2 regions of the Mucilaginibacter metallidurans genome follow, and region 1 is predicted to be linked to the other one. Evidence: riboswitches for the same ligand, from Rfam matches in the RefSeq annotation. Region 1 holds a riboswitch; the other holds the start of a gene.

Evidence for each region. Region 1 has a riboswitch for fluoride ahead of DIU38_RS25275 (phosphatase PAP2 family protein). Riboswitches for the same ligand answer to the same signal wherever they lie in the genome.
Region 2: it holds a riboswitch for fluoride, as region 1 does, so the genes downstream of both, DIU38_RS29555 (voltage-gated chloride channel family protein) here and DIU38_RS25275 (phosphatase PAP2 family protein) in region 1, are expected to answer to the same signal.

Annotation. Positions count from the first base shown of each region.
Region 1 is NZ_CP043449.1:5,933,106-5,937,350, forward strand. Features, by position in the region: gene DIU38_RS25265 (AI-2E family transporter) at 1-817, shown strand, start outside; gene DIU38_RS25270 (cation:proton antiporter) at 1,209-2,177, shown strand; fluoride riboswitch at 2,378-2,443, shown strand; gene DIU38_RS25275 (phosphatase PAP2 family protein) at 2,669-3,397, shown strand; gene DIU38_RS25280 (metallophosphoesterase family protein) at 3,394-4,140, shown strand; gene DIU38_RS25285 (hypothetical protein) at 4,141-4,245, shown strand, end outside.
Region 2 is NZ_CP043449.1:6,862,345-6,866,589, reverse strand. Features, by position in the region: gene DIU38_RS29560 (class I SAM-dependent methyltransferase) at 1-631, shown strand, start outside; gene DIU38_RS29555 (voltage-gated chloride channel family protein) at 635-2,023, opposite strand; fluoride riboswitch at 2,082-2,146, opposite strand; gene DIU38_RS29550 (hypothetical protein) at 2,256-2,447, opposite strand; gene bshA (N-acetyl-alpha-D-glucosaminyl L-malate synthase BshA) at 2,542-3,696, opposite strand; gene DIU38_RS29540 (VOC family protein) at 3,873-4,245, shown strand, end outside.

The DNA of each region.
Region 1 (4,245 bases):
GATACTCCTGCTATTTATAGGGGGTTTATATTGGCTGATGGCACCTTCTTTATCCGATCAGTTTGCTGAGTTTAAGAAGGAAATTCCTACCGCCATTGAAAACTTAAAGTCTGAAATCTCGAAAACTTCAATAGGGAAAGACATCGTTGACCAATTAGGTGATTCGAATGATTTCATTGATAATCATAAAGAAGATATTGTTTCAAAAACAACCGGTATATTTTCCTCTGTGCTAAGCAGTGTCGTTAATCTTTTCCTCATATTGATCAGTGGTATATTTTTGGCAACTGAGCCGGAGACTTATTTAAACGGTTTACTTTTTCTTTTTCCGGATAAAGTATCAAAAAGACTCAAACCTGTTTTTTTAAAGGGAGGTGAAACGCTGATTAACTGGTTAAAGGGTAAATTCATTGGCATGTTTGTGATTGGCATTCTAACTTACGTTGGGTTGATTATATTAAACTTTCCTATACCCGTGGTGCTGGCCTTTATTGCTATGGTATTTACGTTTATTCCGAATGTAGGCCCTTTAATCGCTTTAGGCCCCGCAATACTGATCGGACTATTAGACAGTCCGGAACGAGCTTTGCACGTTGCCATACTATTTACCGGCATTCAGGTAATCGAAAGTTATTTTATTACCCCGTTTATTAATAAAAAGTCGGTATCCTTGCCACCGGCTTTAACTCTTTTCTGGCAAATATTATTAGGGATGTTCCTGGGTTCACTCGGGCTTTTTCTTGCAACGCCTCTTTTGGCGGTTATCATTGTTTTTATTAAGGAGCTTTATAAACCGCAGGCCCAACGTAGCACTTAAAAAGCAATAAGTCACACATTTACCCTTGTGAGTGGTCAGTTATTTTACAACTCATAACTTTTAATCTTTTGATACAGCATTGTAACAATGTCAGAAGCATTAGTGGAGGCATCAGTTTTAATTTATAAAAATTATCGTTATGTTTAATCTGCACAATTAAAAAAAATATGACCATAGGGATAATATTAACGCTTTGCATTCTGGTTTTGCTGGCCTATATTTTTGACTTCACATCTGCAAAAACCAAAATCCCATCGGTTATGCTTTTGCTTTTCCTGGGGTATATAGTTCGGCAACTTTGTAACTTTTTTGGTATTAACCTTATAAATTTGCAGACTATACTGCCGGTTTTGGGAAGCATAGGGCTTGTATTAATTGTACTGGAGGTTCTTTGGAGCTTCAACTTAACAAAACAAAACTGCCTTTAATAAAGAAGTCTGCGCTGGTTGCCTGCCTGCCTGTATTTATTTTTTCATTTGGCCTGGCGCTGGCCATATATCTCATTGAAGGTTATTCTTTTAAGAGTTGTCTGGCAAACGCTATTCCATTATCGATTATAAGCAGTTCCATAGCAATTCCATCTGTTAGAAATTATAACGCTGATGATAAAGAGTTTGTTATTTATGAAAGCAGCATATCCGACATTATCGGGGTTATCTTTTTCAATTTTGTTTTGCTTCATACCAGTTATGGATTTCTGGCATTTGGATCTTTTTTTCTTCAGTTAATTATCATTATCATAATTTCCTTTGTCGCCACCGCGGGATTGTCTTTTTTATTGGGCAGGATCGATCATCATATTAAGTTTGTTCCGATAATTTTTCTCGTTCTTTTAATTTATGAAACATCCAAGGTTTTTAATTTACCTTCTCTTGTGTTTATACTCGTATTTGGGCTCTTTCTTAATAACCTAAATGCGATCAAGACCACGCGTTGGATAGCATTTCTGCGGCCTAAACTGCTAAGAACGGAAGTACAAAGATTTAAAGAGATCACGATCGAAGGGACATTTTTAATAAGATCGCTGTTTTTTATTGTATTTGGATATTCCATAAGGACCCGGGAATTAGCAGACATCGAGCCCTTGATGTGGTCGTTTGGTATTACTGCTGGAATATTCGTAATCCGTGCACTTACGCTTCGTTTTTTGGGGAGATTTCGTCAATCACTTTTTTTTATTGCTCCGAGAGGGCTAATAACCATTCTGCTTTTCTTAGCAATAAAAGAGCCCTATCAGATACCCCTTATTAGCCGGTCGATGATAATCCAAGTTATCCTCATGACTTCTATCGTTCTGATGATTGGTTCGTTGTTAAACAACCGTCCTTCATTCTTGCCCAAAAAAACCGAAGAAGCCTAATAAATAAGTTTGATAAACAGGTAGTAATTGTGCTTGTTTTGATTTAGACCGTAAAGGTCAGTATACCTTTGGTTTCGAATAACAAAATTTACAATAAAGCAATTTGCATTTTTTTGTTGATACCTTAATGGGATATCGTGACCTGACAGTTAAATAAAAAAACATTTTAGATATTGATCTGTAAAAATTGTATATTTGAATCAACCAACGGAAATGGTGTCTTCCGTTTAAAATAACCGCCTCGTGCTGATGACTCCTACAAAATGAACCGGACGGGCTATTTCGCTCGCCCTTAAAATATTTGTAGGTGATCGTAAAAAATCAGACATATCAACGTAAAGTTTCCGTATCAACGGTCATCAACTTTAATCATTTTTATTCCTTCGCAACATTCCCGGTAATCATCGTTCCGGAGTTATATTCCTGTTGCTCAAATCCGCATTTGCTGCGAAACGCTTTTGATTTGATCACCCTTAAACCAAGGTCATCCTATGAAAAATAAGCTGACCACATTTTTGTGTAACACGGGCTGGTATCTTTTACCGTTTGCGATCTTTTGGCTGAGTGCTGGCCTTTATCTAAAACAATATGGCGAAAGGAACAGCTTTTTATTGTTTAATGCCTTTCATCGTAAGGTTTTTGACCACCCGGTATTATGGCTGACGGAGATCAGCGGCGGATATATCATTATTTCAATCTTTGTACTCATATATGCGCGTTCAAGGCCCGCTGAAGCGCTCTTTGCCGCGATTCTTGTTTTTGTTATATGGTATGCTACCATCACAGTCAAATACAATCATTTTGCTGACTGGAAAAACCCGGCAGTAGTGTTCGGTGACAGCAGTATCCATGTGCTGGGCAGCCAACAGGTTCAGCCCGAACTTAATTTCCCGTCATCGCAGGCGGCGGTCATTACAGGGTTGTTTTTATTTATCGCCTGGCTTCACCGGCACGCCCGTGCAGCCATGATCCTGGCTGCGATCACTGCTATGGTCTTGATCTATACCCGCATCTATGCAGGCTGGGCTTTCCTTGGCGATATGCTTTCCGGCAGCATCCTGGGGATATTCATCAGCATACCTATGATCACCTGGTTCCTCCCCAAAACGCAAACCTGGTACGAAAGGCGAAATGAATGGTGGCAAAAAATGCTCGTTGCAATTTTAAGGGCTGCGGCTATCTGCACCCTATTGGTTAACCTTAAATACGCGGTATTATGAAGATAGCCGTCATCAGTGATATCCATGCTAACCTTCCAGCTTTGGAGGCCGTTTTAGCTGACATCGGAAAACATAAGCCCGACCAGGTTTATTGCCTTGGCGACCTGGTCAATTTCGCACCCTGGCCAAATGAAGTGATCGATCTTTTGCGGGCACATCAAATCCCTACGCTATGCGGCAACCATGACCTGGCTATCGGGCTGAACCAAAGCGATTTTGCGTTTTCCTACCAAACGCCTGAAGAAAGGGAAGCCGGTTTAAAAGCTATTGCCTATACCAATGCGGTTTTAACAGATAGTAACCGGATCTATCTCAGGTCATTGCCCAAGTTTCTGCGATTAGAGCCGGAACTTCCTGCAGGGAAGGCACAGGTACTGCTTACCCATGGCAGTCCGCGAAGTGTCGGTGAATATGTATTTGAAGATTTCCCGGAAGGCACGCTGGTCAGGATCATGGATGAATATGTGACGGATATCCTGATCATGGGACATACCCACCGGCCCTATTACCGTAAGTTGTTCGACAAGCAGGCGGGCAGCTATAAATGGGCCATCAACGCCGGCTCGGTTGGCAAGCCCAAAGATGGTGATGCCAGGGCGGCATACCTGATGTTAACAACGGCTAAAGGAGCGGGGCTGGACATCGGGATCAAAAGAGTACCTTACCCCGTGCAGCAGGTAGAGCAGGCCATCAGGGAAAGCCGGGTACCGGATATTTACGCAACCCTTTTAAGCAAAGCATAAATGAACTTATCAGAAAGTCAAACAAGATCGATCCAGTCCACGGTACATGTCGTAGAAGAAAAGCTCCGCGATATGGAAGCTTTGGTTTACTTTACGCTTCAGCAC
Region 2 (4,245 bases), 930 kb from region 1:
CGATACCCATAAACCGGCGTCGGCTATTGAGCTTGGAGGTTTTCCGGGTTATTTTGCCATTTTTTTAAAGAAGTATTTCGGGTTAAAAACTACGCTGTTCGATTTTTATGTGCACCCAAAAGTTTTAAAGGAAGTACTGGATGCCAATCAGCTTAATGATCAGGACATTGCAGTTATCGAGGGCGACCTATTCAAATACCAACCCGAAACCGAATATGACCTGGTACTTTCATGCGGATTGATAGAGCATTTTAATGATACCAAAGGTATTATTGAAAAACACCTCTCTTTCCTTAAACCGGGAGGCACACTGTTTATTACCCTGCCTAACTTTACCGGTGTTAACGGGTGGGTACAACGCAACTACGACCTTAATAACTACGAAAAACACAACATCAATAGTATGAACCCTCCATTACTGGCCGGCTATTGCAAGGAACTGGGGTTAAAAAATGTTGAGGCATATTATTACGGCAAATTTTCTGTTTGGCTGGAGGATAAGGCTAACAAGCCTGCCATAGCTAAAGCGATCACCAAACTGGTGTGGGTAGCAGGCAAGGTTTTTACCAAAATCATACCGGTTGAATCAAAGCTGCTATCTCCTTATATTGTGGTTACCGCTACTAAATAGTGCTTATTCTCTCGCTTTAAGGAAACTATATTTCGCCAGTTTATGGTATAAATATCCGCGCCTTTTCATTGCTTCCGAAAGCGTTTTGTCATCAGCCGGCCCACCGGTTAACTTAGCAACTCCAATTCTTTGGGAGCCATATATACCCGTATGCCCGCTGAAAAGATAGGCTGTGAAACAGGCTACGGCAAACAACAGGGCGTGTTCGCCACCAAAAAGCTCTATACCCATAAAAGTACAGGCCAGCGGGGTATTAGTTGCGCCTGCAAAAACCGCTATAAAACCCAACGCAGCAAATAGGCTAACCGGCGCATCAAGTAAGCCGGATAGCGTATTGCCTAAAGTAGCGCCAATATAAAACAGCGGTGTTACCTCGCCGCCTTTAAAACCGGTACCTAAGGTTACGGTAGTGTAAATGGTTTTCCAGAGCCAGCTCCAGGTATCGGCACCGCCGGCATGAAAAGCTGAAGGGATTGTAACAGCACCAGCATGTTCGGCATCTACCCCTAAACTCAGATAATCGGGTTTGCCATTAACAAAAGTAAGCGCGATAATGATCAGTCCGCCAATAAACGGGATCAACCAGGGTGTTTTAATGTATTGGGTAAAAAAACTTTTGATGCCATGTACCATTTTGGCAAAAAGGTAACTGACCAGCCCGAAGGCGATAGAAGCTACTATAGTTTTGAAGATCATTAACAAGTCGGTTGAAACGTAGCCTGAAAACCAATGCGGGATAACGGGAATGATATCAATATGATAAGGAGTATGGTGAACACCCCAGGCGGCCACCGTAATATCGCCGGCAATGCCCGCTATAAGGCAGGGCAGCAGCGCGTTATATTGCACCCGGCCTATCGTCAGCACCTCCATTGCAAAAACAGCACCAGTTAACGGCGTACCAAATACCGCACCGAAACCCGCCGCTATGCCCGCGGTAAGTACTGTTTGGGTATCAGTTTCGTTCAGCTTAAGCCATTTGCCTATCATTTGGGCTAAGCTGCCGCCCATTTGTACTGCCGTTCCCTCGCGCCCGGCCGAGCCGCCAAACAAATGAGTGATAATGGTGGTAATCAGCACCAGTGGGGCCATACGCTTAGGGACCCCGCCACCAGGGTTATGGATTTCATCAATAATTAAATTATTCCCCTTTTCGGCCGGACCACCCCAAAATTTATAAATGAAAAATATCGTGATACCTGCCAACGGCAGCAAATACAATAACCAGTTATGTGCAAACCTAAAATGGATAGCCCAACTCAACAACCACAAGAATAAGGCAACCGCGCTGCCAATAACAACAGCTATGGGGATGATAATGACCGTCCACCGAAGGGCGTTTTTAAGAATTGCGAAATGCTGCGAAGAAAAAAGTTGATTTTGATTTTGCATGTTGCTGATATTTATGTACCCACAAAAAATTAGCACAGGATAAAAGCCCGTGAGTTAATTGTCTGTAGGCGCCATCAGCTTTTTAGGGCGGTTAAGTAGGAAGACACCATTTCCTTTTGTGACGCTAATATAGGTTTCTTTTCGCTAAAAATAAAATAGCCTTACTTAGCACGTATGCATGAGTAAGGCTATTTTCCCTTGTCTTTTGAACAGACCGGCTCAAGTTATCTACTTAAGCAACGCTTAGTGTTTCCACATCCTTAAGTGCCAGAAGCATTAATTTACCCTGGTATTCCACCCAGATGTCGGCGAAACTATTCTCATCGTACCCCATAAATTTTAATGGATGACCAATGTGCAGGTTTTTCCATTTCTTTCCGATGTACTTAAGGAGTTGTCCGCTTTTTAGTGTGTGCTTTGCCATAAGTTTTAACTTTTAGGAGTGAAAAACTAAATTAATTAACGAAACCGATAAAATTTAACTTTTAAAGAATATTTTTTGAATTGTATCAGGTTTATTACAACTGTTGGTTAAACAGCTTAGCTTTATTTTGCTCAATTACCTCAAGGTAAAAGTTTTCATATTTGGGCAAAATGGTAGATAATTCAAACTCTTTGGCGTGTGCCAGTGCATTTTCTTTAAATTTAGCTAAACGTTCTTCATCCTCCAAAATAAATATTGCTTTTTCTGCCATGCCTTCTACGTCTCCTGGCTCTTTCAAAAAGCCTGTTACGCCATCAATATTTAATTCGGGCAAACCACCGGCATTACTGCTGATCACCGGCACTTTGCAAGCCATAGCTTCAAGCGCTGCTAAACCAAAACTTTCTGATTGCGATGGCATCAGGAACAAATCGGATACTGAAAGGATCTCTTCAACAGCATCCTGTTTACCTAAAAAACGCACGTTATCGGTAACGCCCAAATCGCGGCAAAGCTGCTCGCACATGGAGCGTTCGGGGCCGTCGCCTACCATCAGCAGTTTCGACGGGATCTTTTTGATCACTTTAGCAAAAATCTTCACTACATCTTCGGTACGTTTTACCTTACGGAAGTTAGAGGTATGTACCAGGATCTTTTCGCCCGATGGTGCAATCGCTTTCTTAAAATGATCTTTAGGTTTAAGGCTGAACCTGCTAAGGTCAATAAAGTTAGGGATCACGAGGATATCCTTCTTAATATCAAAAAACTTATAGGTGTCCTCTTTAAGGTTTTGCGATACGGCTGTTACACCATCACTTTGGTTGATGGAAAAAGTAACAACCGGTTTAAAGGTGCGGTCTTTACCAACCAACGTAATATCTGTACCGTGCAGTGTAGTTACCACAGGGATATAAATGCCATAGGTCATTAATATTTGCTTGGCCATAAACGCTGCCGAAGCATGGGGTATAGCATAATGCACATGCAGTACATCCAGTTGCTCATGACGTACCACATCAACCAGCCTGCTTGCCAGGGCCAGCTCGTACGGCGGAAAATCGAACAGCGGATAGTTGGAAACCGAAACTTCGTGATAAAACAGGTTTTCGGAAAAGAGATCCAACCGGGCCGGCTGGTTATAGGTCACAAAATGAACCTGGTGACCACGGTCTGCAAGGGCTTTACCAAGTTCAGTGGCAACAACCCCGCTTCCGCCAAAGGTTGGGTAACAAACAATTCCGATCTTCATTAATATGTTTTAATTGGTGCAAGTTTAACTGCAATTTACATCAAATGTGTTAAGCTTGTGTAAAATGATGGATGGATGATAATTACTGCATATTTATTTTGCCGGCGTTGCCAACCATATCCGCTACCGAGTGTTTAAACATATATTAAATCCATAATAAACAACTGATTATCAACATGAGCAACCATATAAATTTAGCAATAAACGGGATACAACATATCGGCGTGCCGGTAACCAATATTGAAACATCACAACAATTTTACGCCAGACTGGGCTTTAACAATGTAATGCAAGCCCCTTTTACCGATAACAGCGGTACCGGCACCTGCGTTATGATGCAGCGCGGCAATATGATCATGGAGCTTTACCAATTGCCTGAAGCTTCGCTGGCCGGGATCCGTTCAAGATCAAACGGGCACATTGATCATGTAGCCTTTGACGTTAATGATATCGACTTCGCCTTTAAAACTATTAAAGAGGCCGGCTTTAATGTGCTTGAACCAGAGCCCGTGTTTTTACAATTCTGGAAAAATGGCTGCAAATATTTCA